One region of the Bacillus lumedeiriae genome, then DNA from elsewhere that is predicted to be linked to it. Evidence: riboswitches for the same ligand, from Rfam matches in the RefSeq annotation. Region 1 holds a riboswitch; each other region holds the start of a gene.
The links. A riboswitch is a leader RNA that binds a small molecule or an ion and turns the genes downstream of it on or off. The one in region 1 is predicted to bind thiamine pyrophosphate.
Positions count from the first base shown of each region.

Region 2: linked by a shared signal. The riboswitch ahead of QYG89_RS06445 (ABC transporter substrate-binding protein) and the one ahead of thiT (energy-coupled thiamine transporter ThiT) in region 1 are both predicted to bind thiamine pyrophosphate.
Region 3: linked by a shared signal. The riboswitch ahead of QYG89_RS05685 (thiazole synthase) and the one ahead of thiT (energy-coupled thiamine transporter ThiT) in region 1 are both predicted to bind thiamine pyrophosphate.

Region 1 is NZ_JAUIYO010000015.1:30,726-41,336, reverse strand. Features, by position in the region: gene QYG89_RS14225 (glutamate-5-semialdehyde dehydrogenase) at 1-804, opposite strand, end outside; gene proB (glutamate 5-kinase) at 824-1,942, opposite strand; gene QYG89_RS14215 (NUDIX hydrolase) at 2,471-3,097, opposite strand; partial or broken gene QYG89_RS14210 (PAS domain S-box protein) at 3,328-4,386, shown strand; gene QYG89_RS17385 (ATP-binding protein) at 4,363-4,854, shown strand; gene QYG89_RS14205 (branched-chain amino acid aminotransferase) at 5,045-6,136, shown strand; gene QYG89_RS14200 (DUF3243 domain-containing protein) at 6,165-6,506, opposite strand; gene QYG89_RS14195 (L,D-transpeptidase family protein) at 6,595-7,089, opposite strand; TPP riboswitch at 7,216-7,318, shown strand; gene thiT (energy-coupled thiamine transporter ThiT) at 7,392-7,961, shown strand; gene QYG89_RS14185 (dynamin family protein) at 8,099-10,611, shown strand, end outside.
Region 2 is NZ_JAUIYO010000003.1:57,517-68,127, reverse strand. Features, by position in the region: gene QYG89_RS06470 (methyltransferase domain-containing protein) at 1-512, opposite strand, end outside; gene QYG89_RS06465 (nucleoside hydrolase) at 935-1,867, shown strand; gene QYG89_RS06460 (nucleoside hydrolase) at 1,884-2,840, shown strand; gene QYG89_RS06455 (NupC/NupG family nucleoside CNT transporter) at 2,917-4,131, shown strand; gene QYG89_RS06450 (sulfite exporter TauE/SafE family protein) at 4,238-4,981, opposite strand; TPP riboswitch at 5,313-5,419, shown strand; gene QYG89_RS06445 (ABC transporter substrate-binding protein) at 5,524-6,453, shown strand; gene QYG89_RS06440 (3-oxoacyl-ACP reductase) at 6,443-7,204, shown strand; gene QYG89_RS06435 (ECF transporter S component) at 7,285-7,869, shown strand; gene QYG89_RS06430 (ABC transporter ATP-binding protein) at 7,869-9,464, shown strand; gene QYG89_RS06425 (energy-coupling factor transporter transmembrane component T family protein) at 9,461-10,252, shown strand; gene QYG89_RS06420 (secondary thiamine-phosphate synthase enzyme YjbQ) at 10,316-10,611, shown strand, end outside.
Region 3 is NZ_JAUIYO010000002.1:443,704-454,314, forward strand. Features, by position in the region: gene QYG89_RS05660 (purine/pyrimidine permease) at 1-620, shown strand, start outside; gene QYG89_RS05665 (CoA-binding protein) at 663-1,073, shown strand; gene parE (DNA topoisomerase IV subunit B) at 1,315-3,270, shown strand; gene parC (DNA topoisomerase IV subunit A) at 3,275-5,701, shown strand; gene mscL (large conductance mechanosensitive channel protein MscL) at 5,895-6,311, shown strand; TPP riboswitch at 6,319-6,420, shown strand; gene QYG89_RS05685 (thiazole synthase) at 6,489-7,253, shown strand; gene thiH (2-iminoacetate synthase ThiH) at 7,268-8,446, shown strand; gene QYG89_RS05695 (thiamine phosphate synthase) at 8,388-9,020, shown strand; gene thiS (sulfur carrier protein ThiS) at 9,004-9,207, shown strand; gene QYG89_RS05705 (ThiF family adenylyltransferase) at 9,223-10,236, shown strand; gene QYG89_RS05710 (hypothetical protein) at 10,505-10,611, shown strand, end outside.

The DNA of each region.
Region 1 (10,611 bases):
AGGCCAGTCTTTGTGGATTAACAAGGACTCTGCCGCATTACAAACAGAAGGGCGGTGCAGCTTCGCATTTTCAGCAATCGCTATAGCCATATCTTTCTTTGCGCTTTCATCAATATACACGTGGCAATTGCCAACACCTGTTTCTAACACAGGGACGGTTGCCTGCTGGATGACGGTTTGGATTAAACCAGCCCCGCCGCGTGGAATGAGCATATCTAAGTATTCATTTAACCGAAACATTTCCGATGCTGTTTCCCGGCTTGTGTCTTCAAGCAGCTGCAGTGCCTGTTCTGGAATCGGAGAATCCTCCAAAGCCGCTTTCATCACTGACACTAAAGCGATATTGGAACGGGCTGCGGAAGAACTGCCGCGGAGCAGTACTGCATTGCCTGCTTTTAAACATAAAGCAGCAGCATCTACTGTCACATTCGGCCGCGCTTCATACACCATGCCTACTACACCAAGAGGCACCCGTATGGTTTGAATGGCTAATCCATTTTCTAGTGTCCACTGTTCAGTAGTTTCACCAACCGGATCTTTTAAATGGATCAGCTGCCGGACACCATCTGCCATCTGCCTAACGCGTTCTTCCGTCAGCTTTAGCCGGTCGAGAAGAGGGGGCGCAAAGCCTGCAGCCGCTCCCGCTTCCATGTCTTTTGAATTTTCCTGCAAAATAAAGTCTACATTAGCTGACAAAGCGGCTGCGATCTGTTCCAGCCCTTGATTTTTTTCTTCTTCCGTAAGCATTGCCATTTCATACGATGCTTTCTTCAACAGCTTCGCTTTTTCAATTAGTTCACTCATGATTCCCACTCCGTTCCCTTCATTTAATCATTATTTTTGTCGTCACCCAATTATCGCGGTGAATTACTTCCGCCCGCTCATTAATCGAGTACACTTTCGCTTCTGCACCGGCCAAGCCTTTAACTTTCTCAAGATCTGCCGAGGAATAATACACTTGTCCTTTGCCGAGCACGTCTCTTTTTTGATTTAAAACGGTTACCACATCCATCGCATGAAACAACCCTTCCACAGATAAGACGCCAACAGGAAGCAGGCTTTTTCCTCTTGAAAGAATGGCTTGTTCCGCTCCTTCATCAATCACGATGGCCCCGCTCGTCTGCGCATGGTGGGCGAGCCATTGTTTTTTCATTTGCATATGGCTCTTAAATGGAGCACCGATATACGTGCCGCTGCCTTTGCCTTCAAGAATGTCCATCAGCTTGTTTTCACCTTGGCCGCTGCCAACAAATACGGGCACCCCAAGCGACAAGGCTTTTTTCGCTGCTAATAGCTTCGATCTCATCCCGCCTGTTCCGATCGACGTGCCGCTGTCGCCGGCATACGATAAAAGCTCATCCGTTACTTCCGGAATAAAATGAAATCGTTTCGCTTCCGGGTGATCAGCAGGATTGCTGTCATAAAGCCCATCAATATCCGTAAGAATAATAAGAGCATTGGCCTGAGTAAAGCCGCTGACGAGCGCAGACAGCATGTCGTTATCCCCGTACGTCAGCTCTTCAATAGAAATTGAATCATTTTCATTGATAATTGGAATGGCTCCTGCTCTTAACAGCTCTGACATGGACGTATAGAAGTTATAAAAACGGCCGCGGCTATAGAAATCTTCTTTCGTTAAAAGCATTTGTGCGGCGACGAGCCCAAAAGGCGCCAGCAGGGAAATATATTTTTGAATGAGCAGGCTTTGTCCGACAGCCGCAGATGCTTGCTTCGCCGCCACCGTTTTCGGCCGGGATTGATAACCTAATGATCGAAAGCCGGCCGCGATCGCTCCAGATGATACGACGATCACTTCATGACCGTTTTCACGAAGCTTGGCAATGGCTGATACGTGATCATATACTTTTTCTTCAACGATATTTCCTTGTTCATCCGTTAAAGAACTGCTGCCAATTTTCACAACAACCCTGGATTTTTTCACAGTCAATCTCATCCTTTTCCTCTTTATATAGCTTTGTTAAATTCTCCTGTTGATTTCCGCTGGAGGTGCTCCAATCAACAATTAACATAGCCTTTTATATCAAACACAAAAAACAGCATGCCCCTCCTCCTAACAAAAGGACGGAGGGCATGCTGTTCCGCGGTACCACCTTTATTGGCGCATAGAAGCGCCCGCTTTGAACCCGTAACGAGGGGAACGGCTTATGTTGTCATAAGCGACGGTTAACAAGGGCAGGTTCAACAATTTCCTGCGAGGAGCCTTTCAGCCGATGGACTCCAATCTCTGACGCATTTCACTTGCTTACTAATCCCTTCATCGTTTGTGTATTCTTAATTATTCACAATTATCTATTATTCTGAAGATTTGTCAAGAGGGACAGGAGGTGCTATTCCGGCTTCTAGACTGTTGACAACCGCTCGCTTTCTTCAATGCCCGCCTGCCAGCAGTGCTCATGTCCCTTAACAATTGTTTTCAATCAGCCCAAGAATATGTAACAGTAGCTTTTGTCTACATGTCAGCTTCTTTAATGATATCCAGAAAATGTTTTAATATGCGGGCAGTCATCCCCCAAATAATCCGGTTTTCATACACATAAAAATACTCTTCTCTTTTGCGCGGCCGCCAATTGTAATCTTCTCCGCCGATAATTAAATCGAAAGGAAATCCTGCTTCAGGCTCCACTTTAAAACGGACCGAATGACAGGCTGGAACGGCTGTTAATAAATAATTCAAGGGAACCGTAAAGACTTCCGCCACTTCTGCAGGATTCGGTTTTAGCTGCTCTTCTGCAGACAATACCCCGACGAATGGAAAGATCATCGCTTCAAAAGGAGACAGCATAAAGTCCAAGGGAAACGTACGATGAATGCTTGATAAAGAAATTCCTAGTTCTTCCGACGTTTCCCGGATAGCTGTGAAGCGTTCGTCCTCATCATCCGGATCATATTTTCCTCCTGGAAAACAAACTTCTCCCGGCTGCCGGCGCATTTCATGGGAACGAACCTCAAATAAAACATGGATTTCTCCTTCTTTCTCAATAAGGGGAAGGAGAACAGCAAACTTTGTAAATTGTTCACTGCCTAAAATCACCGGTGTCCGATGTTGAAACTTTTCAAGTAATTGATTAATCCTCATGGCTGCACCTCTTTATTCACGACATGTTTTCTTTAATGATCAGTTCTGTTATAAAACATTGTTGATTTTTGACTCGTTTTCGGACGAAATGAGTCAAAAATCGTTTTATCAAGAATATCATTTAATATAGCCTAATTATAGCTTACTTGCTGAAAATTGTGAAAAAGGCAGGATACTTGCAGCTAACGAACAATTGTCAGAAAAACTCATCATTTGTTGAACGATTTTTGATGAAAAAGAAGAAGCTTTTAGACATGATAGTAAGGGGGAGTGGATTAGAAGTGGAAACCAATGAAGAAAGATTTATTAAGCTGGGCACCCTGCCTGCTATGTATGGCAATTGGTGTGATGCTTTTTTACATGCCATTTGTGACCCTGTCTACATATTCAACGGCGAAGGAAAGATCATTGCTGTGAATGAAGCATTTGAACGGGAATACGGATGGGCGTTAAATGAACTGCAAGAAACACCGCCGCCCATTGTTCCGATACACTTAAAAGGCGAGTTCGAGCGTTTGAAACAAAAGCTAATGTCTGGAGAGACAATCCAGCATTATCAAACCGTCCGTCAAAACAAAGACGGAGCTCTTCTTTATGTGAACATTTCTGCATCACCTGTACAAGATGCAGACGGACAATTCATTGCAGCTATTTTTGTCATAAAAAATATAACTAATAGTATTGAAACAGCTATTCTACTGGACCGTAAAGCAAAAGAATTAAAAGAAAACGAAAAAAAGTTTCTTTCCATAACAGAAAATATTAATGATATCTTTTGTGTATATGACTGTTTTACCAGCCAGCTCGTTTATATGAGTCCCTCATATGAAAAAGTGCTTGGACATTCGAGCGGTGAAATATATAAAAATCTGTGTATGATTATGGACATTATTCATCCGGATGACCGGACAAGATTTAAAGAGTTTATCAAAGGAGAAGAGTACGGCGAAAGTGCAGAAATTGAATACCAGGCGATCCATGAAAACGGGTCTGTCGTCTGGCTTCGCTCCCGGAAAATAATTGAACACCTCCTTACAAATAGAGTCATCTTCATTACTCAGGATATTACTAGTTTAAAGGAGAAGGAAATTCTTCTTAATAAAAAAGACAAACTCGGTGCTGTTGGCCAGCTGGCAGCTGGAATTGCTCATGAAGTGCGAAATCCGCTGACAGCGATTAAAGGGTTTACCCAATTATGGGGGCAGGAGACTCATCATCGGTACAGCGAAATTATTCTTTCAGAGCTTGATCGAATCGAATCCATTATGCAGGAATTCCTTATGCTTGCTAAGCCGAATCAAGAAACGGTTTTTGAAATAAAAGATATCAATGGAGTGTTAAAGGATTCCATCATGTTTATGCAGCCAGAAGCACTCCTTCATGGGATTGAGCTGGTTCCGGTGCTGGCAGAACCGCTGCCATTTGTCCGAATAGAAGAGAAACAGTTGAAACAGGTTATTTTGAATTTAATTAAAAATGCCATCGAAGCGATGCCGAACGGAGGAAAAGTCACGATTCACACGAAACAGGCAATGGATGGCTCTATTTGTATTGAAGTGATCGATGAGGGCATCGGTATTTCCCAAGACCGGATTCTGCGTCTTGGTGAACCGTTCTACTCCAACAAAGAAAAAGGGACAGGACTCGGATTGATGGTCAGCTTTAAAATTATTGAACACCATAATGGAAAAATCTTCTTCGAAAGCGAGCAGGGCAAAGGGACGAAAGTAGAAATTCGCCTCCCTGCTGTTCGTTGATAATACAGACGGAAGCAGCATGTTGTTGATCAAAATTCTGATTGGACAAAAAAATAAAAATATTTTACACTATTTTTGCACTAAATGATTGTGAAAAGATTCGAAAAAGTTGTAATATGGAAATGTATATAGTTTATTATCTCTTTTATCTTTTTCACCAAATTCATATACAGCAAGGAGCCAGTGCAAAATGAAAGAACATACTATCCAACTCAATCTTAGTCCTGAAAGAAAACCGAAGCCGCAATCCGCAGATCTAGGCTTTGGAAAAATCTTCACGGACCATATGTTTATTATGGATTATACCGAAGGACAAGGTTGGCATGATCCAAGAATTGTTCCTTACCAGCCGCTTTCATTAGATCCGTCTTGCATGATCTTTCATTATGGTCAAAGTGTCTTCGAAGGATTGAAAGCTTACTTGACAGAAGATAATCGAGTATTATTATTCCGTCCTGAGAGAAACTTTCAGCGCTTGAACCGTTCAAATGAACGTTTATGCATTCCTGCAGTAGATGTGGACATGGCGATCGAAGCGTTAAAACAACTTATTTCAGTTGAAAAAGAATGGATACCAAAATGGGAAGGCACATCGCTGTATATTCGCCCATTCATTATTGCAACGGAGCCGTTCCTGGGAGTGAAACCATCCAGCCGGTATCAATTTATCATCATTTTATCACCTGTAGGCCTTTACTATAAAGAAGGCATTAAACCGGTAAAAATCTTGGTGGAAAACGAATTTGTCCGTGCAGTTGCCGGGGGAACAGGGGAAGCGAAAACGGCAGGGAACTATGCCTCTAGTTTAAAAGCACAAGAAATAGCTGACCGCAAAGAATACTCTCAAGTGTTATGGCTTGATGGAGTAGAGAAAAAATACATCGAAGAAGTTGGCAGCATGAACGTCTTCTTCAAAATCAACGGTGAAGTTGTGACACCTGCGTTAAATGGCAGTATTTTAGACGGGGTGACAAGAAATTCAGTCATTCAACTGTTAAAACATTGGGGAATGACAGTAACAGAACGCCGAATTTCTATGGAAGAGCTTCGCGAGGCGCATCAGGCTGGTCAATTAGAAGAAGCCTTCGGCACAGGAACAGCCGCGATCATTTCGCCAATTGGAGAATTACTCTGGAAAGATGAAAAAATGATCATTAACGACGGGGTTACAGGCCCAGTGTCTGAAAAACTTTTCCACACGATTACAAGCATTCAAGGCGGAAAAGAACCAGATCCGTTTAATTGGACAATGGAAGTTGAACAGTGCATCGAAGTCAAATAAAAAACGACTGCCCAAGGGCAGTCGTTTTTTATTTGTGATCAACCATTTTAACAAGCATATGGGCTAAATGATGGCGTTCATCTTGCGTGCCTGCATTCCAAAGCTCTTGCAGCAGTTTTTCCTCCCGATTTTTTGGCTGGGCATGCTGGGCTAGATAGTTCCCAATCTTTTCTGCCGCGAGAGCCAGCTGCTCCTCATTTAAACCAATCTTTTCAGCGACTTCAATTCTTTGTTTGAGATACCCTTGAAACGTTTCAAAATCTTCAAGAATGCTGTCCATTCTTTCTGGATCCATCCGGGCAATCGTATTGTCCACTTTATCTATTTGCAATTCACCATCTTTATGAATCGCGTGGTTTTCTTCTGTCATCAGCCACTCCTCCTTTATGATTTTGTTATGCCCTCCTTTCGCGTTTTTAAACGTATACATGGCCTTTAGTAGACAGCTTTTCATTTCTTCACGGTCGAATATGAACAGGAGTGCCGATTGGAACAATTCTTGCCAATTCTTCCACATCGCGATTATACATGCGGACACATCCGTGAGAAACGAATTTCCCGATAGAAGATGGATTATTCGTTCCATGAATACCGTATGATTTTTTAGATAAACTCATCCACATCGTTCCAAATGGACCGCCAGGGTTGGGTGCTTTATTAATAATGACAAAATCGCCCGTCGGCGTTTGAGTCAGCATTTTTCCAACGCCGACGGGATATGTTTTTTGAACATTTCCCCGGTGAAACAACGTTAATTTGCGCTGTGAAAGCGAAATATGGATGGAATAGGGAAGAGTATCCGGTGACGGCAGCCCAGGAATACGAATTTTTTGACCGGGATAAATGAGATGAATGTTCATTCCAGGATTGGCAGCCATCAATCTAGAGAGGGAGATGCGATAATCAGCCGCAATCGACGATAATGTTTCGCCGGGTTTTACAATATGATTCATCGGATGCACCTGCTTTAACGTGATTTTTAAAAACCGATTTTGAAGATTCCGTTTATATATATGCCCATGCGCTTATCTTAGAATAATATTTCGTTTTCATGTCTCTTATGCTATATTGATAGTATATAAGTCCACTAGGGGTGTCGTTATCGGCTGAGAGAGGAGAGATCCTCAACTCTAAGAACCTGATCTGGTTCATACCAGCGTAGGAAAGTGTGATGATCGATGCAAAAAGATTCGTACAAACGAACAAGTCTATTGTATCCTTACACCCCTTTGGATGAGATAAAGGGGGATTTTTCATGGAGAGAAACAAACTAGTCACAATGATCGAAATCGCCGTCATGGCCGGGCTTTCCGTCATATTAAGTTATGTGGAATTTGGCGCACTTTGGGCTTTCGGCGGGTCCATTTCATTGGTAATGGTTCCGATTTTCATTATGGCTTTTCGCCGCGGGTGGCAGGCCGGATTTATTACAGGAATTTTAGTTGGAGTCATTAGTTTAATGACAGGCGGCTATGTCGTTCATCCTGTACAGCTCGTACTTGATTACCCGCTCGCTTATGCCGTACTTGGACTCGGCGGCCTCGCTGTTTTCCATAAAAGCATAACAGTGAGCCGAATGGTGATCGGTCTGTTGATCGGCACAACGCTGCGCCTTGTGTGCCACTTTTTGTCCGGAGTCATTTGGTTCGGGGAATATGCACCGGAAGGCACACCAGTTGCTGTCTATTCATTCTTATACAACCTATCTTATTTACTTCCAGAAATGCTGATTACGCTAGCCGTATTAGTATTCCTGAAGAAAACCTCGCCGAGCTTTTTTAAACATTCCGCTCCTGTGGGGCAAAACCGCTCCATAAGTGCCTAATTGAAAAATGAATAAATAAGAAAAAGAAGCTAAATGATTATGTTTAGCTTCTTTTTTGTTGTACATTTGCTGAAATTGCCGATTCATTCCGATACAATAAACAAAACACTTCTACTATTTACAGGAAGGCGGATTCTATGCTGGATGAAACGTTAACAAAGTGGCTCGCTAATCAGAAGCCGACCCGCTCGCTATTACTGCCCAAACTGCAGCAGCTTCACGATGTATTCATGCGTGATCACGATCAAGAACAGGCGAAAATTTGTATGGAACTCATTGATAAACTAGACAAAATGGAGTATGTAATTGCCTTTTATGGCCACTTTTCTGCTGGGAAATCAACGATGATCAATGAGCTTATGGGGGAAGAACTGCTGCCATCGAGCCCGATTCCTACGAGTGCGAATGTCGTCAAGGTGAAGGAAGGAGAACCGTATGCGAAAGTCTTATTTAAAGATCAAGGAGTAAAAACGTTTCCTTATCCGTATGACCTGAGCGACATTCAAGCTTATTGTGTCAATGGTGATCAAGTGGAGGAAGTGGAAATTTCGCATCGAACCGGCCAACTGCCGGAGGGAACGGCAGTTTTTGATACACCAGGAATTGATTCAACGGACGATGCCCATCGGGTAAGTGCGATGTCTAAGCTTCATTTAGCCGACCTAGTCTTTTATATGATGGATTATAATCACGTCCAATCACCTGTAAACTTTGAATTTAGCAAACAGCTGGCAGAAAGAGGGAAAGACTGCTGCTTTATCGTGAACCAAATTGATAAGCATGTCGCCAGTGAGCTGTCTTTTGATGAATTTTCCCAGCGTATCCGCCGCTCTTTTGATGAGCACAATCTGTCCTACAGCGGCCTTTATTTTACTTCATTAAGAGACGACAGCCATCCATCCAATCAACTGAATGAACTGAAAATGCTTTTAGCCAATAAAATCGCTGACCGTCAGCAGGAAATCGTTCACCATGTGCTCCGGGAAGCGCTCATCGCTGCCATGAATTTCTTTCAAAAACAGAGGGAAAAAGCAAATGATGAACGCAGCCGATATGAAGAGAAATTGTTCGGTATACACTCATTGCAAGAGTTAGAAGACGAGACAGAACGGCTGGAACGCCAGTTGAGCACAATCGATACAAAAGAACAGCTATTCAGCAAGCGGTTTGAAGAAGAGTTAACGGCTGTCTTTAACAATGCCAAGCTGATGGACTATTATACCCGAGTATTTGTCAGGCAGTTTTTAGCATCCCGTGAGCTTTCCTTTCAAGTCCGCGGCTTATTTTCCAGAAAGAAAACGAAAAGAGAGCAAGAAGGCCGGCTGAAGCAGCTATTTGGAGCATTGAATGAAAATAGGCTGTCCTATGTGGATATTCCTCTTAGAGAAGCCGTGCTAAAGCTGCTTGCCGAATATGATTTACTTACGGATGAGCGGCGGGAAGACATCCGCCGGCGCCAAATTGACTTTTCCCCCTCCCTGCTTATTCAGCTCCTAAAAAGCGGAGCGGTGTTGACGGATGAGTATGTACTCAATTATGCGAAAGATGTGACCCATAAATTAAAGAGTCTGTATCGTCAATCGTTCGGCGCACTCATTGACTCGCTTGACATGCAGGCCAGAACAAACAGCCAAAAGAAAAAAGCTAGTCTCCTACGGGAAAGAGAAGAAATCGCCGAGAAGATCGATGCCTGGAAACAAAGCAAACAGCTGCAAGAAAAAGAAGACAGGCTATACGAATCGTTGTTGGCTTTGCTTTCTGTCCGCGGGCAAGAAAAAGTCGAAAAAAGACCATTTCGTGCTTTCGAAAAGCGCACTTCTTCTACTGGAACGAAAAGCCGGACTTTCGTATCGATTGGGGATGCAGCAGCCAAGTGGCTGGAGAAAACAAAAGACGAGGGATTGGTGCCGGTCGATTTGGACAGGCATGTGAACGAATTGAAAAGAAAAGCAGCACTGCTGGCACAGGCAGGGCATATGGAACAGATGATTCAGGCATTAAACAAGCGGATTCAGCGTCTGGAGAAAAAGGAATATACGATTGCTTTATTTGGTGCCTTCAGTGCGGGAAAATCTTCATTTGCCAATGCTTTGTTAGGAGAACATGTGCTTCCGGTTTCACCGAACCCAACAACGGCTGCTATTAATGAAATTCGTGCTCCTGACACCCATCATCCCCATGGAACTGTCACAATTTTATTTAAAACCGACGAACAAGTGCTAAAGGACATAAATCAAGCACTTGAACTAAGCGGGAAAACCGCGTGGAGCATGAATGATCTGCACCGGCTTTTAACGGAGCATGATGAAATAATGAAGAGCATTCAGAAGCAGGGGGAAGAAAGAAAAGAAACCCATACGAAAAAAGAAGAGCTCTTTAGCCCACTGACAGCTTTGCCGCTTGAACACTTTTCGTTTTTACGTGCTTCTCTTGCTGGTTATAAAAAAATAAAAGGGCAGCTTGGACAATCAAAGAGCAGCACGATGGAGGCTTACACAGAGTTTGTCAGTGTGGAAGAAAAAGCATGCTTCGTTGAGCGTATTATTTTATATTACTCTTCGCCGCTGACAGAGCAGGGGATGGTGCTTGTCGATACGCCGGGTGCGGGGTCTATGAACGCCCGGCATACGGAAATAGCATTTACATACGT
Region 2 (10,611 bases), on a different contig from region 1:
AGAAGCTCTGCCATTTCCTCTTTTGTCGGAAATACCCATGGAAATAAAGTAGCATCATACGGAATTGATAGACGATCGGATGCTTCCTTTATGGCATCCACAATAGATTGGATATTATTAGCTCCACCTAATTCAGCCACGAAACGGCCACTAGGAAGAAGAGCATCATAACAATTTTGAACAACCTTCTGCTGATTTTTCATCCAGTGAATGGCGGCATTTGAGAACACTGCATGAAATTGTGGATCAAAAGAAAACTGCTCGCCATCTTGCACACTAAAATGGATATCAGGGTACTTTCTTTTAGCAGCTTCAATCATAGACTGCGCAGCATCAATGCCAGTAACAGCAGCCCCACTTTTGGAAATATCATAAGCTAAATCTCCTGTACCACAACCAACATCTAAAATGTGTTCTCCCTTTTGTGGATGTAGGAAGTAAACAAGATCTTCACCAAAATTTGAAACAAACTGGTGTTTGTTATCATAAAGTGCTGCGTTCCAATTGGTCATTTACATCATCTCCCAAATGTTGATACATTCAGATTATCATGTGAGGTGTAAATTAATCTAATAATTAATTAATCACAAGTTGATTCCTAATGGGAATTAACTTGTGATTAATGAACTATTTTTAATATTATCGTGATATAGATAGTGAGCGATCCGTTTATTTTCTGTATATTATTGTTTTACTAAACATAATGCTAACCAAAGATGTACATTTCGGTACTGAAATGTACGATTTTTCTGGAAACGGCGCACTTTTTCAACGTGTATATTTTCGCTGATAAAAAATATGTATCATAATTTTTCAAATTTCTACTAATAATATTATTTAATTAATATTATCTGAAAATATGTTGAAGGTGTATAAACTTACATTTGTACAGTCGGTCATAATTGGAAAATGGGTGAAAAGGAATGAAGAAAAGGTGAAAAAGAAAATTTACTTTAATCATGATGGCGGCGTCGATGATTTAATATCCTTATTTTTATTGCTAAAAATGGACACTGTTGAACTCACAGGTGTTTCAGTCATTCCAGCAGATTGTTATTTAGAACCAGCGATGTTTGCAAGCCGTAAAATTATTGATCGCTTTGGTAAAGGTGGCCTTGCTGTAGCAGAGTCAAATTCTCGTGGTAAAAATCCTTTTCCAAAAGATTGGCGTATGCATGCGTTTTATGTTGATGCCCTGCCGATTTTAAATGAATCTGGAAAAGTTGTAACACCGGTGGCGGACAAACCTGCACATCTTCATTTAATAGAAACGATTCGTGCAACTGAAGAAAAAACAACCTTATTATTCACAGGACCGCTTACCGATCTTGCCCGTGCATTAGATGAAGACCCTGGAATCGAAGAGAAAGTTGAACGACTTGTTTGGATGGGGGGGACATTTCGTGAAGCAGGAAATGTGCATGAGCCTGAACATGATGGAACAGCGGAATGGAATGTGTTTTGGGACCCTGAAGCAGCCGCTCGTGTATGGGACACCAGCATAGAAATTGATTTAGTTGCGCTTGAAAGTACAAATCAAGTACCGCTGACTTTAGACGTGCGTGAGCGTTGGGCTAAAGAACGCAAATACCTGGGTGTTGATTTTCTTGGCCAATGTTATGCGATGGTCCCGCCACTTGTTCACTTTACAACGAACTCTACGTACTACTTGTGGGATGTGTTAACGACCGCATTTGTTGGCAATAGTGATCTTGTGAAAGTACAAACGATTACCAGCATTGTACACACAGACGGCCCAAGCCAAGGCCGCACAGTTGAAACCGCTGATGGACGGCCTGTGAATGTTGTTTATGATGTGGATCGTGATGCGTTCTTTGATTATATGACTGAATTAGCAAAAAAGTAATAGAGGGGACTTCTAAATGTTAGAAAAAAAACGGGTTATTATTGATACCGATACAGCTGGCGATGATACGATCGCCATATTAACCGCGCTTCATTATTTCCAAGTAGAAGGCATTATGATCACTGGCGGCAATGTGCAATTTGATCAGCAGGTTGAAAATGCTCTTTATACCATTCAAGTAGCTGGAAAGAGTGGACAAGTTCCCGTTTACAAAGGACATGAGCGTCCATTAATGGGACTTGGTAAAAATGAGCATCGTACAGTTGAAGATGTACATGGTAAAGATGGAATGGGGGATTCGTTTTTTGAAAAAGCGGTCCAATCTCCTGCAGAAGGACATGCAGTAGATTTTCTTATTGAAACTATTCACAACAACCCTGGAAAGATCCATTTATTAGCGATTGCACCGCTGACGAATATTGCGATGGCGATTAAAAAGGATCCGACTGTCGTTCCGAAGATTCCTCATCTATACATTATGGGTGGAACAAATAATGCGTTAGGGAATATTACTCCGAGCGCTGAATACAATTTCTTCGTTGATCCTGAAGCAGCGAAAATTGTACTTCATTCAGGTATCCCAATGACAATGGTTGGCTGGGAAATGTGCACTCAATATTCAATTATGGACGATAACGATCATCATGACATTGAATCTTTAACGACAGCTGGTTCGCAATTTTTTAAAGATGTCAATAAAGTTGTGATGAAATTTAATAAAAGTGTTCACAAATTAAATGGCACAACACATCCAGATACATTACTGGCTGCTGTTGCAGCAAATGAAAAAATGATGACAAAATCAAATCTCTATCATGTAGATGTTGAAACAGCAGGTGAACTAACAAGAGGTTACAGTCTTGTAGATGTTAATAATCGTTTGGAACGTACAAAAAATGTTCGAGTTTGTGAAGAAATTGATCGGAACACATTTAAAGAGATGCTAATCGAGGTGCTGCGTTCGATAGTGTAAGAAGGGAGAGGGCAGTTCCAAGTCTTCTCATTTTTATAACCTATGCCATTCGATAACGAAAGAAAGGACAAAGTATATGCAATTTGTTTGGGGAATTATAGGAATAACAGGGATTTTATTAATAGCCTTAGCCTTTTCTAAAAATCGTAAAGCCATTAATCCGAGAACCGTAATTGGCGCCTTTGCCATTCAGTTCGTTTTTGCTTTAATGGTATTGAAATGGGAATTTGGAAAAAAGATTCTCCAATCTGTTTCACTGATTGTCCAAGCCATAATTGACTCTACTAATGCTGGAATTCAATTCTTGTTTGGAGGGGTGCTAGGTGCGGAAAATGCAGGTTTTACTTTTGCCTTTCAAGTATTACCTATTATCATTTTCTTTTCTTCACTCATTTCAGTTCTTTACTATTTAGGAGTCATGCAGTGGGCAACTAAGATCATTGGCGGGTTTTTAGCAAAAGCGCTAAAAACAAGTGAAACTGAATCTATGTCAGCGGCTGCGAACATTTTTTTAGGGCCGACGGAAGCCCCGCTAGTCATCAAACCTTATATCGAAAATATGACAAAATCGGAGCTATTTGCTGTGATGGCAGGAGGACTCGCATGTGTCTCTGGTGCAGTTCTAGGTGGATACGCAATGCTCGGTGTTCCTTTAGACTACTTGCTGGCTGCTGCTTTTATGGGAGCTCCGGGTGGATTGTTATTAGCTAAGATTATCACTCCAGAAACAGAAGGCCAAAATAGGGTTGAGCGTATTCAGATGATAAAAGACACTGAGTCAAGGAATGTCATTGATGCAGCTGCTCGTGGAGCGGCAGATGGCTTGAAAATTGCTGCAGGTGTTGGAGCGCTGTTACTTGCGTTCATCTCCCTTATCTTTTTGCTTAATACGATTATTGGATCAATTGGCGGGATTTTTGGATTTGAAACGTTGACTCTAGAACAAATCCTAGGCTATATTTTTTCACCGATTGCATTCCTTATTGGTGTTCCATGGGATGAAGCACTGAAAGCCGGTTCGTTTATAGGCCAGAAATTTGTGTTAAACGAATTTGTAGCTTATACTGCTTTTGCTCCAGAGATTGCTAACCTGTCTCAAAAAAGTGTCGTTATCATTAGCTTTGCACTTTGCGGATTTGCTAATCTAGCTGCGATTGCTATGATCATCGGTGGATTAGGAGGAATTGCACCTTCAAGAAGACAAGATATTGCAGAGATGGGTTTACGAGCAATCGTTGCGGCAACATTAGCTAATCTATTAAGTGCAGCGATTGCTGGTATGCTCATTTAGACAGGAGATTCCCCTGTCTTTTTTATATCCAGAGGACAAAATGAAAACTTTATAAGGATATTCCGCATTTTGTGAGTCGATCTTATTATGAGAACAGACGGCTAAACTAAAAGAACAACAACATTCCGCTGACTGCAGGAGTTGCCACCATGGCTGTTTTTAAAATGGCCTTTGGCACAAGGTTCGTGAATTTAGCTCCAATGTAGGCGCCGAGCATGGTGCCGATTAGTACTTGTACTAATAAAGTAACGTCTAGGAATCCTTCTGTTGTAAAGCCGATGCCGCCTCCTATGGCGATAGGGACGATCACGAGCATAGTGGTTCCGACCGAATGGCGGATGGACAGTCCTAAAAAGGTGAGTAGTCCCAACTGGATAAAAGGAGCTGATCCGATCCCGAATGTGCCGGAGAGAATCCCTGTTATGATGCCTAATAGGGCTGCTTTGATAATGAAAGCAGGTTGGGTAAATGATTGTTCTGCTTCTTGTTTGTTTTTTAAGAAAAACAAACGAAAGACTAATAGGAGAGCGGAAAGAACCAACATGCTTCCTGTTAAGTAATGCATATCGTTTGTTGGGATCATGGAAGAGATCTTTGATCCAGCAAAAGAACCTAATGCTCCAAATACTCCGACTAATAATCCAGTCTTTAGAGCGATATTTCCTTCTTTATAATGGCTGATTGTTCCTGACAAGGTTGTAAAAGCCATGGCTGTTAAAGAAGTAGCTAATGCGATATGGATAGGAATTTTAAAGAGCAGGGTTAAAATCGCAATGATAAATCCGGCACCGCCTGCTCCGATGAATCCAACAATGGCTCCTAAAGCCAGCATGGTAAGTATAATCGTCATTGATGTCACTCCATCTAATTAAGAATGTGATAATGAATGTCTACAGACCATTGTAACATGATCGTATCATCTGATTTTAAAAGAAGGCTCTGTTCATGATGATTGTTTAATGGAGTGAGACTCCTGCGGCAATTAACAAGGGGACAAGGCCTGATCATACACAAATTATTGAAAGAGCAAATAAGAGTCGTCTTCTAAGTTGAAAACATATAACTAATCATCGCTTAGACAGCTTATTATGTTGAATTATTAAAAAATTTAAAATTATTTGTCAATTATTAGGGACAAATACAATTTTGTATGATAATCTAAAGATACAGTAAAATAAAATGAAATTCACTAGGGGTGCCTGATGGCTGAGAGAAGGAAACAATGTTTCCTCGACCCTCTGAACCTGCTCTGGTTAGTACCAGCGAAGGGAAGTGATGTTGTTGAACGTTAATCCTATTTGGTTAATTGCGGAAGACAGGATCACTTTAAAGTGACCTGTCTTTTTTTGTTGAAAGAGTGGTCATTATCATTGCATATAAGGAGGAAGATTTATGAAAGGTCTAAGGTTTGGTCTGGAATGGTATTTGAATCCGAACCATCTTCCGTTTTTAGTAGGAATCGATAAAGGGTGGTTTGCGGAAGTGAATTTAGAGGTTGAGATGATAGAACCCGCAGAGCATTTTGATGCAATGGACGAGATTTACAAAGGAAGGATGGAGCTGGCTGTTACTGAGCCGCTTCACTTAGTACAAGACCGGCTGCAAAATCATGATGTGATCGGATTTTCTAGGTATTTGCAGTCAGATAGTGGTGTCATGTTTTTGAAAAACAAGGGGATTACAAGGCCGAGAGATATGATTGGCAAGAGACTAACTTACCCGAGCGCTCCTGGACCAACGGGATTGGCTTTTATTAAATCGTTAATCGAGGCGGATGGCGGACAATGTGATGTGCATGATTTAATTCCTGTCAACAAAGGGTTTTATCATACAGATGCTTTAATTAATGATGAAGCGGATATCGCTTTTTCTGTACAACAGCACCATGAATTAATCGAGGCGCAGGAACGCGGGTATGAGCCAGGATTTTTCTCGTTAAAGGAATGGGGGCTTCCTGCGGGAGGGAATTTAATTTTAATTACGTCGAGAGAAGTTCTAAGTAAACAATATCAAGAGATTAACAGATTTACAGGGGTGTTGAAAAGAAGCAATGAATTCATCGGAAACCACCCTGAGGAAGCGAAAGAGATCTATTATCAATTCAAGAAAAAGGACCCGAATGACACAGTCGAAGCAGCGATTATGGATGCTGCGTTACATTGTTTTACAGCTGATTTTTCTATGTCATTGGATTATTTCGATCATTTACAGAAGTGGCTGAAGGAAGTAAAACTGACTGATTCGCTGGTAGATCCTAACGAATATTGGACAAACGAGCTAGTGTTAGAAACATCTAAAGGAGGAAGAAATCATGGAAATTAAAGATCAGGTAGTGTTGGTAACAGGAGCAAGCAGAGGATTAGGGGCAGAAATTGCTAAAGCGTTTGGGCGTGAAGGGGCGCGTGTCATTGTTAACTACTATCAAAGTGAACAGAAAGCGCAGGAAGTGGCACAGAGTATTGGTGATCATGCGATTGCTGTTCAAGCGGATATTACGGATAAAGAACAGGTTCAGAACATGTTTGGCCAGGCGGAACAACATTTTGGACAAGCCGTGACGACAGTTGTTAACAATGCTCTTGTTAACTTTAAGTTTGATGCTGTGAATAAGAAAGATGCGAAAACGATTGCTTGGGAAGATTATGACACACAGTTAGAAGGAAGTGTGAAGGCCTCTTTACATACAACACAGGCTGCTCATGAAGGAATGTCTCGATTGAAGTTTGGAAGAATCATAAACATTGGAACGAACTTAGTACAAAATCCTGTGGTTCCGTATCATGACTACAATACAGGAAAAGCAGCGTTAATCGGGTTTACGAGAAGTATGGCGCGCGAACTTGGTGTAAATGGCATTACCGTAAATATGGTTTCGGGAGGATTGCTGCAAACGACAGATGCCAGCGCTTCGACACCTGATGAAGTATTCGAGCTGATTAAGGAAAGTACGCCGTTACAACGGGTAACTACTCCTGGAGAATTAGCGGACGCCGTTCTGTTTTTCGCGTCACCATGGAGCCGCGCTGTTACGGGGCAAAACTTAGTCGTTGACGGCGGGTTAGTTATGGATTAATAAACAGGACAATTTTCCAGAACGGCTGCTCTCGGCTGTAGATAGGGAACCGATACGAATGTCAGGGAGGGTGAAAAGATATGCAAAAGAAATCATTAACGATAAGAGAAGTGATTTTAACAATCATTATTGCGATCCTATTTGGGGCTGTTTATAAAGTGTGGGGAACTGTTTATACGGCTTCAAGTGCGGTCGTCCCATTTTTAGGCCAAATTGTTTATCCGATGTGGTTTGTGGCAGGCATCGTAGCGGCTTATATCATTAGAAAACCAGGCGTTGCTTTTCTGGCAGAATTTGCTGCTGCTTCAGGCGAGCTTTTATCAGGAAGTCAATTTGGGCTGCCTGTATTGGTAAGTGGGTTTTTACAAGGGATAGGGGCAGAGCTTGTCTTTGCTGCCTTTAGATACAAGCGCTGGGATCTCTCTGTGGTTTTGTTAGCCTCTTTAGCTGCTTGTGCCGGGAGCTTGCTCGGAGATTATGCGATTCGCGGATTTGGTGCAAAAACGTTGTTTATTCAGGTAACAACGATCTTTTTCCGGGCGCTGGGTTCGATTGTCGTTTGCGGGTTATTTAGCAAATGGCTGTCCGACAAATTAGCGAAAACAGGCTCGTTAAATAACTATGAAATTGTTTATTCAAACCAAAAAGTCTGGGGGAATAAATAATGGAGCCGTCTTATCTTGGCTGCAGTGATTTATATGTTCAGTTCTATGAACGTACTGAACCGACCCTTACTAACGTGAACTTATCAATAAAAGAAGGAGAAAAGGTGTTACTTCTGGGTCCCAGCGGATCCGGAAAGAGCACCTTGCTTCAGGTTCTTTCTCGTTTGATCCCAAATACCATTTTTGCTCATATGAAAGGGGAAGTATGGGGACCTGCACAAAAAGGTGTCTTATTTCAAGATCCAGACAGTCAATTTTGTATGCTAAAGGTAGATGAAGAAATCGCGTTTAGTTTAGAAAACAGGGGAATTCCGCCAATTCATATGCCCGAAATGATACAAACAGTAAAAGAACAGGTAGGTCTTGGTGATTTAGAAGGGGAGACGCCTATTCACTCCCTTTCAGGAGGGATGAAGCAGAGGCTGGCATTGGCAACGATCTTGGCATTGGAACCAGACGTATTGTTTTTGGATGAGCCCACTTCTCAGCTCGATCCGATTGGAACAAAAGAAGTGATTGATATACTAAAACAGCTCAATGAAAATCAGACGATGATATTGATCGAGCATAAATTGGAAGGGGTGTTAGAGTGGATCGATCGTGTCATTCTTTTTAATGATCGGGGCGAAGTGGCTGCTGATGGCGATCCACACGTTATATATAAAGAGTACGAGCAGCTTATTGAACAGTATGGAATATGGAAACCGCGTCTATGGCCTTCCACATGGGAGCAGTTGTTAAGGGAAGAGAATTTAGACATAATAAATCGCTGGAAAAGGAAGACGCGGATAGAAAAGCAGTCACATGTCCAGCCGTTAGTGACGGTAACCGACGGAGCCCTTCGTTTGGGCAATAACACGGTGTGGTCAAACGTAAATGTAGAAATTAATAAAGGTGACTGGGTAGCTGTGATGGGACCGAATGGTTCTGGAAAAAGTTCTTTTTTGAAAACCATTATGGGGCTCTGTACGTTGAAAGAAGGCTTCGTTAATTATCACTTTCCTTTTCATTCACAGAAAAAAGCAATCAGACCGGAAGTATTGTCGAAGAGCATTGGCTTTGTGTTTCAAAACCCTGAGCATCAATTCGTTACGGATTCTGTTGAGGATGAAATTTCGTTCGTTGGTAAAGTAGAAGGATGGTCTGAAAAGAAAACGATGGAGCGAACGGAGCAGTTAATTGAAGAATTTAGTCTGTCCCATTTACGGAAAGCCAATCCATATACGCTGTCAACTGGACAGCAGCGCCGTTTAAGTGTAGCCAGTATGTTATTAAAAAAGCATGAAGTATTGCTGCTGGATGAGCCGGCTTTTGGTCAGGATGCAAGAATGACAGATGAATTAGCCAAACGAATAAATACCCTTAATGAACAAGAAACAACGATCGTTATGACTACGCACGATGTAGAGTTTGCTTATCAATATGCAAACAAACTGATCATCTTTGCTGAAGGCGGACTTTTATTCGCAGGCTCTCCGGAAGAATTGTTCTCCAACTCACCGTTATTAAAACGAGCCAAATTGCATGAGCCTCTTTACATTGAATATGTAAAACGAAAGAGGATCCCCGAAGAAAAGGGTGTGGTCTTTTCATGATACTAATAGGGAGAAGTCGTTTTTTATCGCAGATCAATCCGTCCATTAAGCTCATTTTTCACTTGCTTATGATGACGATCATATCGATCATCAGTGATCCGCTGACAACATTTTTGTGTATGCTTATTCCAGCAATGATTACTTTTGCTTTTATTAAAATTCCATTTAAACATATGGTGATGTATGTTCTTTTGCCTTTTTTTGTTCTTTTTATATTAAGTGTTTGGAGCATTTTCGCATTTGGCAAGGGGGAAACGGTCTGGTTTTCATGGGGATGGTTTCACTTCACAAAGGAAGGGCTTTTAAACGGATTAACTATTGGATTTCGCACACTAGGCTATTTATTTTATGGCCTTATTTTTGTATTAACAACGGATGTAACAGAATTTGTTTTAAGTTTAATGCAGCAATTGAAGATGAAACCAAAATGGGCATACTCCATTTTAGCAGGTGTCCGTTTTATTCCGATATTCAAGGCAGAATTTGAACAAATTCGTGCAGCACATCGAATAAGAGGTGTTCACCGTGTAGGGGGATTAGGCGGTAAAGTTAGGTCAATGATTCGTTTCACGATTCCGCTTCTCTCACAAGGAATTCGTAAAGCTGAACGTGTAGCCATCGCACTAGAAGCACGGAATTTTGATGGATCTTGGAATCGTACATTTTATCACAAAATAGAATCAGGAAAGATAGACGTACTTTACGGTTTACTATTAATTGCTCTGCATGTAGCGATTATTTTCTTATCGCTTCATTTCGGCTTCATACAATGGGGAATTCTCATGTAAAATGAAGTTCAAGTGTAACGAGTGGTCAACCACTTGGTAAAAAAGTAGGGAAGGATGAAAATAATGCTGCAAACATTCACCTTAAAAACGAATCAACGTGATCAAATGATTGATGTGACACATCATGTGGACGATTTCGTTAGAGAACAGGGCATAAAGGAAGGGGCTGTGATCGTTTATTGCCCTCATACAACAGCCGGGATTACGATTAATGAAAATGCTGATCCGGATGTGAAGCGTGATATGATCCGGCGCTTTGATGAAGTCTATCCGTGGGAGCATGAGCTGGACCGCCATGCGGAAGGCAATACGGCAGCACATATGAAAGCAAGTACAGTGGGAACGTCGCAGCATGTGAT
Region 3 (10,611 bases), on a different contig from region 1:
GGCCGCCGCTGCTTGACTCCGGTACCATTGTAACGGCGGCCTTTATCACTCTTCTGTTAACCGCTAATATGATTGCTTCGATTAGGGTGATGGAAGAGGTAATTGGCCGTTTAAATGGCGGCAATAAAAAAGGAAGTTACCGCAGTGCTGGTATAGCCGCAGGTATCAATCAAATGCTTGGAGGAGGTTTTTCAGCTATTGGTTCCGTTCCTATTGCCGGGGCAGCGGGGTTTGTAGCTCAGACTGGAAATGTCTCTATTAAGCCATTTTTGACAGGTTCGCTGTTCATTGTCGGAATGAGTGTATTTCCGCCGATTATGAATGTGCTCTCCTCTTTGCCGTCTCCTGTCGGATATGCTGTCACCTTTGTTATTTTTTCACGCATGGCTGGTTTTGCTTTTGCGGAAATGGAGAAGGAAAAAAGCCAGGGTCGTGCCCGGATAGTCGCAGGTATTGCTCTTTTAGCCGGAGTGGGCGTGATGTTTGTACCTGCTGCTGCCTTTATTGATTTTCCGGCCGCTGCCGCGTCCATTTTAAATAATGGACTGATTTTTGGTACAATGATTGCCATTTGTGTCGAGCAATTTTTACGTGTGCGCACTCAGAAAAAAGGGGAATGATAGGATAAAGGCGAACTAATAAAGTAAGGAGGAAGGGTATCTATGATTACAAATCCAACGAGAGAAGAAATAGGAGAATTGTTGAAGAAGGCAAAGACGATTGCTGTAGTCGGACTAAGCGACAATCCGAGCCGGACGAGCTATATGGTTTCAGAAGCGATGCAGAAAGCAGGATACAGAATTATTCCCGTCAACCCAACAGTGGATGAAGTACTTGGAGAAAAAGCAGCTGCTTCCCTCAAAGATATTCACGAGCCGGTCGACATCGTCAACGTATTCCGCCGCTCTGAGTTTTTGCCGGAGATCGCTAGAGAGTTTGCTGAGATGGATTGCGGTGTTTTTTGGGCGCAGCTCGGCGTGGCCAATGAAGAAGCGTACGAATATTTAAAGGGAAAAGGCAAAACAGTGATTATGGATCGATGCATTAAAGTGGAACACGCGTTAACTAAATAAATCGATCATCAGCAAAAAAGCAAGGGGTTCACTTCAGTTCCGCTTGTTTTTTGCTGTGGCTTAATTTGCATAAATGATATGGTGACCATACAATAAAGTAGAGCAAAAAGAAAAGAACGGAATTCTATCGAACGATGGTTATTTGATGAAGCGTTGTTATTTTTATGATATAATGAATGTACGAACGTTTGTTTGTTCATTGTGAAAGGCTGAAAGGAGTATTTTTGTGGCAAAAAAAGAAATGACATTTGATTATAATGATGATGCCATTCAGGTGCTAGAGGGACTGGAGGCAGTTAGAAAGCGGCCGGGAATGTATATCGGGTCAACCGATACACGAGGACTGCATCATTTAGTATATGAAATCGTTGATAATTCCGTAGATGAAGCACTCGCAGGCTATGGAAATGAAATTAAAGTAATGATCCATAAGGATCAATCGGTCAGCGTGCAGGATTTTGGCCGTGGCATGCCTGTGGGAATGCATAAAATGGGAAAACCAACGACTGAGGTGATTTTAACGGTTCTTCATGCCGGTGGAAAGTTTGGACAAGGCGGATATAAAACGAGCGGCGGGCTTCACGGGGTTGGTGCGTCAGTTGTCAATGCTTTGTCCGAATGGCTCGTCGTTACGATTCATCGGGATGGTTTTATGTATGAGCAGCGCTTCGAAAATGGTGGAATCCCAGTGACGACGCTTGAAAAAAAAGGCGCGACGAAGAAAACAGGTACAACGATTCATTTTAAGCCCGATCCAGCTATTTTCAGTACTATTAATTATAATTTTGATACACTCAGTGAACGATTAAGAGAATCAGCTTTTTTGCTGAAAGGCATGAAAATTACGCTGAAAGATGAACGTCATAAAATAGAAGAAGTGTTTCACTACGAAAAAGGCATCGAAGAATTTGTTAAATATTTAAACGAAGAAAAAGACACGCTGCACCAAGTCGTTTCTTTTGCCGGAGAACAAAACGACATTGAAGTAGATTTTGCCTTTCAGTTTAACGATGGGTATTCAGAAACGATCTTGTCGTTTGTTAATAATGTCCGGACGAAAGACGGAGGGACACATGAAGCTGGTGCCCGTTCTGCCATGACAAGAGTCTTCAATGAATATGCCCGCAAAGTGAATCTGTTGAAAGAAAAAGATAAAAATCTGGAGGGGCCTGATATTCGTGAAGGGTTGGCGGCCATTGTCTCGGTACGTATTCCAGAAGAGCTGCTGCAATTTGAAGGGCAGACAAAAGGGAAGCTGGGGACGAGTGAAGCCCGTTCAGCTGTGGACAGTGTGGTTTCTGCTCAGCTGTCTTATTTTCTCGAGGAAAATGCCGAGACAAGTACGCTGTTAATCAAAAAAGCGATTAAAGCGGCTCAAGCGAGAGAGGCAGCGAGAAAAGCCCGGGAAGATGCCCGCAGCGGCAAAAAACGTAAGAAAAATGACGGATTGCTGTCTGGTAAACTGACTCCGGCGCAGTCGCGCAATCCGCAAAAAAATGAACTGTACTTAGTAGAGGGAGATTCCGCCGGAGGCTCGGCTAAACAAGGACGTGACCGGCGCTTTCAAGCTGTTCTTCCGCTTCGAGGAAAAGTCATTAACACGGAAAAAGCGAAATTGGCAGATATCTTTAAAAATGAGGAAATTAACACCATTATTCATGCCATTGGTGCGGGAGCAGGGCCGGATTTTAATGTGGATGATGCCAATTATGACAAAATCATCATTATGACAGATGCTGATACAGACGGCGCACACATTCAAGTTCTGCTGCTTACTTTCTTCTACCGTTACATGAAGCCGCTAATTGAGGCGGGAAAAGTATATATTGCCTTGCCGCCGCTCTACAAAGTGAGCAAAGGCAGCGGCAAAAAAGAAATTATTGAATATGCCTGGACAGATGATGAACTGGCAGAAACGATGAAGAAAGTAGGAAAAGGGTGTATGCTGCAGCGTTATAAAGGTCTCGGTGAAATGAATGCCGACCAGCTGTGGGAAACGACGATGAGCCCTGAATCAAGAACGCTTATTCGTGTATTGATCGATGATGCGGCCCGTGCAGAGCGCCGTGTGACGACATTAATGGGCGATAAGGTCGAACCGCGCCGCAAATGGATTGAATCGAATGTCGCGTTTGGACTGGAAGACGACAGCAACATATTAGAAAATGAAAACCTTTCAGTCGGCGAGGAGGAATAACTAGATGCAAAAAGAAGTGTTTCAAGATCTGCCCCTTGAAGATGTATTAGGCGACCGGTTTGGCCGCTATAGTAAATATATTATCCAAGAACGGGCACTGCCTGATGCCCGCGATGGTTTAAAGCCGGTTCAGCGCCGGATTTTATATGCGATGTATACAGAAGGCAATACGCATGAAAAAGGGTTTCGGAAATCGGCCAAAACGGTCGGAAACGTGATCGGCAATTTTCATCCACACGGCGATTCATCTGTTTATGATGCGATGGTGCGAATGAGTCAGGAGTGGAAGCTCCGCCAGCTGCTCGTGGAAATGCACGGCAATAACGGCTCTGTTGACGGTGATCCGCCGGCTGCTATGCGTTACACAGAGGCGAGGCTTTCCGCTATTTCTGGAGAGCTGTTAAAAGATATTGAAAAACGGACCGTCGATTTTATCCCGAATTTTGATGATACGACAGAAGAGCCGACTGTTTTGCCGGCGCGTTTCCCTAACCTATTAGTGAATGGCTCAACGGGAATTTCTGCCGGGTACGCTACTGACATTCCCCCGCATCAGCTGGGCGAAGTGATTGATGCGGTCATTATGAGGATGGAACGTCCTGCATGTACGGTAGCCGATTTAATGACAGTGATAAAAGGGCCGGATTTTCCAACGGGCGGGATTATCCAAGGTGTCGATGGCATTGAAAAAGCGTATAAGACCGGAAAAGGAAAAGTGATTGTACGCGGAAAAGCGGACATTGAAGAAATTAGGGGCGGAAAGAAGCAAATTGTTATTACAGAAATCCCATACGATGTGAACAAAGCAAATCTCGTCAAAAAAATAGATGATTTCAGAATTGACCGGAAAGTGGAAGGCATCGCGGAAGTAAGGGATGAAACCGACCGTACCGGCCTGCGGATCGTCATTGAATTAAAAAAAGATGGCGATGCGAAAGGAATATTAAATTATTTATACAAAGCAAGTGATTTGCAGATCAGTTATAGTTTTAATATGGTTGCTATTCATAATCAGCGGCCTGTATTAATGGGCTTGGCCGAACTATTAGATGCCTACATAAGTCACCAGAAAGAAGTCGTTACGAAGCGCTCGGAATACGATTTAGCGAAAGCGCAGGCCCGGCAGCACATTGTCGAGGGATTGATCAAAGCACTGTCAATACTTGATGAAGTCATTGCGGCCATTAGGGCATCGAAAGATAAGAAGGATGCCAAAAATAATTTAATGGCTGCTTTTGATTTTACAGAAGCGCAGGCAGAAGCGATCGTCAGCTTGCAATTGTACCGGCTGACGAACACAGACATTACAGCTTTACAGAAAGAGGCTGGAGAACTGGCAGCTGAAATCGAGCAGCTGACTGCCATTTTAGCGAGTGAAAAGAAACTGACAACTGTCATCAAAAAAGAATTAAAAGAGATGAAGAGAAAATACAATGACGAGCGGCGGACAGTCATTGAAAAAGAAATTGAAGAAATAAAAGTCAGTCTTGAAGTATTAATTCCAAATGAAGACGTGATCGTGACTGTGACAAGAGACGGCTACATTAAACGGACAAGCCTGCGTTCCTATTCCGCATCAGGCGGAAAAGACTTGGCGATGAAGGAAACAGATTATCTCCTCTATAAACAAGAAGTAAATACAACCGATGTTTTACTCATCTTTACGAATAAAGGAAACTATTTGTATTTGCCTGTTCATGAACTGCCTGATATTCGCTGGAAAGATCTTGGCCAGCATGTGGCCAGTCTTGTTTCTATCGAAAAAGAAGAGTTCATTATCGCTGCTTTTGCTATTAAAGATTTTCAGGAACCGTCCTATTTATTATTTGCTACGAAAAATGGCACAATTAAGCGAACAGAATTATCTTCTTACAAAGTGCAGCGCTATTCACGAGCGTTAACAGCTATTAGGCTAAAAGATGATGACGAAGTAGTTGGAGTTCATTTAACGAACGGAAAAAAACAAGTGTTCTTGTCGACATTTTTCGGTTACGGACTCTTATTTTCCGAGGATGAGGCAAGTATCGTAGGACCGCGTGCAGCAGGAGTAAAAGGAATGAACGTAAAAGACGGTGATTATTTGGTCGGTGTAGAAGTGTGGGAATCAAATGAAGAAAAAGATTTGCTGCTCACTACACAGCGCGGAGCCGTAAAGAAAATGAAGTCAACTGAATTTGAGCCGGTATCACGGGCATCAAGGGGTGTCCTTATGCTGCGGGAATTGAAAGGAAATCCTCATCGCGTCGTTCAATTAACGACGATTGAACGAGGGGAATCGGTCGTACTGCAAACAAAGAAGGGAAAGAGGGAACTCTTCGATTTTTCTACGTTAAAACCGAGTGATCGTTATTCGAACGGGTCATTCGTTTTGGATGAGAAGGAGAGCGGAGAAATAACAGCCGTTTGGAAAGTAATTAGATCGGAAGAATAAAAAAGAAATATTGACTGTATAAAAAATAAAAATATGTGGCTGGTTGCCACGTATTTTTATTTTTAATTCATTATGTGCAAAATTCAAAGTAGTATCCTAGAAACTTTAATAAAATATGTAATAAAAGAAGGACAGTTTACTATGCTTTTGTTATAGTTAGAAAGCAAAGATAATGGAAAGGAATGTAATGGCTGTGTTTCAAGAGTTTAAGAAGTTTGCTATGCGGGGCAATGTCATTGATTTAGCCGTTGGGGTTATTATTGGAGCAGCTTTTGGTAAGATTGTTACTTCACTTGTAAACGATATGATTATGCCTTTGATCGGTTTGCTGATCGGGGGAGTTGATTTTTCAAATTTAGCGTTTCATTTTGGAGGAGCTGTCGTTAAATATGGCAACTTCCTGCAAACGATTGTTGATTTTCTTATTATATCTTTTTCTATTTTCTTATTCGTTAAGCTGTTTAACAAACTGTACCATCAGGAAAAAGCGGAAGAAACACCGCCTTCACTATCAAAAGAGGAAGAATTGCTCACAGAAATTAGAGATCTATTAAAATTAGACAAAAAACTTAACAATTTAGAAAATTCAGAGTATAATAGAGATAATTAAATAAAAGAAAGTTAGCTAGGGGTGCCTTTAAGGCTGAGAGGATAAACATTATCCAACTCTTGAACCTGATTTGGTTAGTACCAACGGAGGGAAGCTTGCATTTTATGTTATTTAATATACATAAAAGAGCCTGCCACTGTGGTAGGCTCTTTTTCATTGTAAAAAGGAGGAATTATGATGGATGAATTAATGATTGGTCAAACGAAATTAACGAATCGTCTTTTTACAGGTACAGGGAAATTTGCGGATCATTCCGTGATGAAACAAGCTTTTGCACAGTCAGGATCAGAGGTGGTCACAGTAGCCGTCCGACGGGTAGACTTGGAGGCTGGTCATGAAAACATTTTAGAAGACATTCCGCCGAATATGATTATTATGCCAAATACATCAGGGGCGAGAAATGCCGAAGAAGCAGTGAGAATTGCGAGATTGGCGAGAGCAGCCGGGATGGGCAACTGGATTAAAATCGAAGTAATTTCCGATCAAAAATATTTATTGCCGGATAATGAAGAAACGATTCGGGCTACGGATATACTCGCCAATGAAGGATTTGTTGTCCTTCCTTATATGAACCCGGATTTGATGGCAGCGAAAAAACTGGCGGATGCCGGCGCAGCGGCTATTATGCCGCTTGGTTCACCGATTGGTTCAAACAGGGGTATCCGTATGAAGGAAATGATTCGGATTTTAATAGAGGAAAAGACGCTGCCAATCATTGTTGATGCCGGTATCGGAAGACCATCTGAAGCAGCAGAGGCGATGGAAATGGGAGCAGATGCTGTTCTTGTGAACACAGCGATTGCTACAGCTGATGATCCGATCAGTATGGCAGAAGCATTTAACCTAGCTGTCATCGCCGGAAGAAAAGCTTACTTAGCAGGCCTAGGATCTGTTTCACAAAGGGCTAACGCTTCATCACCGTTAACTGGTTTCTTACGTTAAAAAGGAGGGGTAACATGAGCTTTTACGATGTATACGATCAAATCAAAAATAAACCGTATGAAGAAATGCTAGACCGTGTCACAGTGAAAGACGTAGATAAAGTGTTAAGCAAAACGAATTTGAACGAGAATGATCTACTCGTGCTCCTTTCGCCTGCAGCAGTGGAGCGTTTAGAGGAGATGGCGCAGAAAGCCCATAAGCTGACTGTTCAGCATTTTGGCAAAGTGATCTCTTTGTATGCGCCTCTTTATTTGACTGATTATTGTGTGAATAAATGTGCGTATTGCAGTTTTAGCTTTGACAATGACTTTCCAAGACGGAAATTAACAGCATTAGAAATTGATCAAGAAGCAAAGGCATTAAAAGAGATGGGGATTCAGCACGTCATTTTATTGACTGGGGAATCACGCATTCATTCTTCTGTTTCTTATTTAGCCGAAAGTGCAAAAATTTTAAGAAGTCACGCAGCCTCGATTGCTATTGAAGTACAGCCGCTTGATACGAATGAGTATAGACAGCTTTTCCAAGCAGGCGTGGATGGACTGACTGTATATCAAGAAGTATATAATGAAGACATTTACAAGGAAATTCATCTAAAAGGGCCAAAAAGAAATTATCGTTATCGTCTCGATGCACCAGAGCGGGGCTGCGAGGCCGGTATGAGGTCTATTAATATCGGAGCATTGCTAGGAATGGATAACTGGAGAAAAGAAGTGTTTTTTACCGCAATGCATGCCCAGTATTTACAGAAAAAATATATAGAAACTGACGTTGCTGTTTCTTTTCCCCGCATTCGTCCGAACTTAGGAGGATTTGAGCCGAGAGTTCTTGTAGAAGATAAAGATCTGGTTCAAGCCATGCTTGCTTTTCGGATTTTTATGCCGCGTGCAGGCATTACACTGTCTACCCGCGAAGAGGCGGCACTTAGGGATCATCTGATTAAACTCGGTGTAACAAAAATGTCTGCAGCTTCTTCCACCGTGGTCGGCGGATATGCAAACAAAAAAGAGGATAACAGCCAATTTGAAATCTCTGATACACGTACAGTAGATGAAGTGAAAACAAGGTTGAAACAGCTCGGTTATCAGCCGGTTTCAAAAGATTGGGATATTCTAGCTAGTGAGGAGGAGACAAATGTCTTTTCAACTTCACGCAATTACGACAGGGAAGCAAGAGCTGGAGCAGGCGTCTGACATAGCCTCCATCATTCACCCATTTGTCGACTACATCCATATTAGGGAAAAGCATCGCAGCGCTAAAGAATTGTTTCACTGGGTGCAAACGTTTATAGAGGCTGATGTACCCGCGGAAAAGATCATTGTAAATGACCGGGTAGATGTAGCGCTGGCAGCAGAAGCCGGTGGCGTACAGTTGACTGAAAACAGCCTTCCGTTACAGATAGTAAAGCCGTTTACTGCTTCTATGAAAGCAGGATGTTCCATTCATGAACCGGCTGCTGCTATAAAAGCTGAGAGTAATGGGGCGGACTGGGGCTTGTTCGGTCATATTTATCCGACGGCTTCTAAACCCGGCAGAACACCAGCTGGCTTAGAACAGCTGAAAGCGGCTACACGTGCTGTGAACATGCCGATCATAGCGATTGGAGGAATTATGCCGCATCATATTCAAGAAGTAAAAGAAGCTGGTGCAAGCGGAATCGCTGTGATGTCGGGGATTTTCGGGAGTAAAGATCCGGCAGATACTGCTGCATATTATCGAAATGAAATCAATAAGGAGGAAAAACAGACGTATGAATATCGTTATTAACGGTAAACAGGAAACAGTCGTTTTATCAGAGCCCACACTTACGAATCTGCTCGCAGTTTATTCACTGCAAGGGAAAGCGGTCATTGTCGAAAGCAATGGCCAGATCGTGCCAAAAGAAAAGATGGAATCAACGAAAGTACAAGAAGGAGACCGCATTGAAATCGTTCAGTTTGTCGGCGGCGGGTAAGAAGGAGGATACACGATGGATAACCGTTATTCCAGACAGGAACTATTTCTAAAAGAAAAACAGCCTTATGCCGCCAAACACGTACTCATTGTCGGGGCGGGGGCACTTGGATCATCTTTGGCAGAAATGCTTGTCAGAGCTGGGGTCGGCCAGTTAACGATTATTGATCGTGATTATGTTGATTGGACCAATCTGCAGCGGCAGCAGCTCTACAGAGAACAGGATGTAAAGGATCATCTGCCAAAAGCAGAAGCAGCGAGGAAACGGCTTGAAGAGATTAATTCAGATGTGAAGATCACTGCTATCACGGCAGATGGAGGACCGGAAGAACTTTCTGATGTAATGAATACATGCAGGCCTGACTTGCTGCTCGATGGAACCGACAATTTTGAGACGAGATTTTTAATCAACGATTTATCTCAAAAGTATAACGTGCCGTGGATATACGGAGCTTGTGTCGGCAGTCAAGGGGTCAGCTGTGTTATCATTCCGGGGGAAACGCCATGTTTTACTTGTCTGCTTGATGTCCTGCCAGCCGAGGGAATGACGTGCGATACAGCAGGAATCATTGCACCAGCCGTACAAATGACAACTGCCTTTCAAGGCGCAGAGGCATTAAAAATCCTTGCTGACAGATGGAAAGATGTACGCAGGGAACTAGTTTCATTTGACTTGTGGAAAAATACGCATTCAGCAATTAATACAGCTGTTTTAAAGAAAGAACACTGTCCATCATGTGGGAAGGAAGCAAGTTATCCGTATTTAGCTGAAGATAATCGCACGAAGACAGCCGTTCTTTGCGGCCGAGATACGGTCCAAGTAAGGCCGCCAAAAAACAGAACATTTAATTTAACGCAGCTGGCTTCAACGATGGAGCAGCAAGGCGCAACAGTAAAGACAAATGGCTTTTTGCTCTCGGCTGTCATTTCAGGAAAAAGAATCGTGCTTTTCCAAGACGGCCGAATGCTGGTGCACGGATCCAAAGACCCGGAAAGTGCAAAAAAACTTTACCAGCAGCTTCTAGGGTAAACGCCGTTCATAAAAAATGATTCAAAAAGAAGCTTCCGTTGTGAGAAGCTTCTTTTTTGTGTGTAGTTAAATAGAACGGAAAAGAGAGCACTTTTTCTTGTTCTAATTTTCCGGCGGCAGCGATATAACAAGAAGAGAGTACATATCCTTATGAAAAGAGAATAGGAGATTTTGTCTTGTTTTGTCGAATCTATGGCAAACGTTTTTTTTGTTCCTTATGCTAGTAAGGAGCCGTAAATAGGGCTGAAAAAAGAAGGGGAGAGATGAAATGAAAAATTGTGTACACTGCGGAAACCCGATCGGAGCAGGAACCAAGTTTTGTCCTTCTTGCGGCAAAGAAACCGCAGCTGGGCAAGCATCCAATCAAGAGTTTTC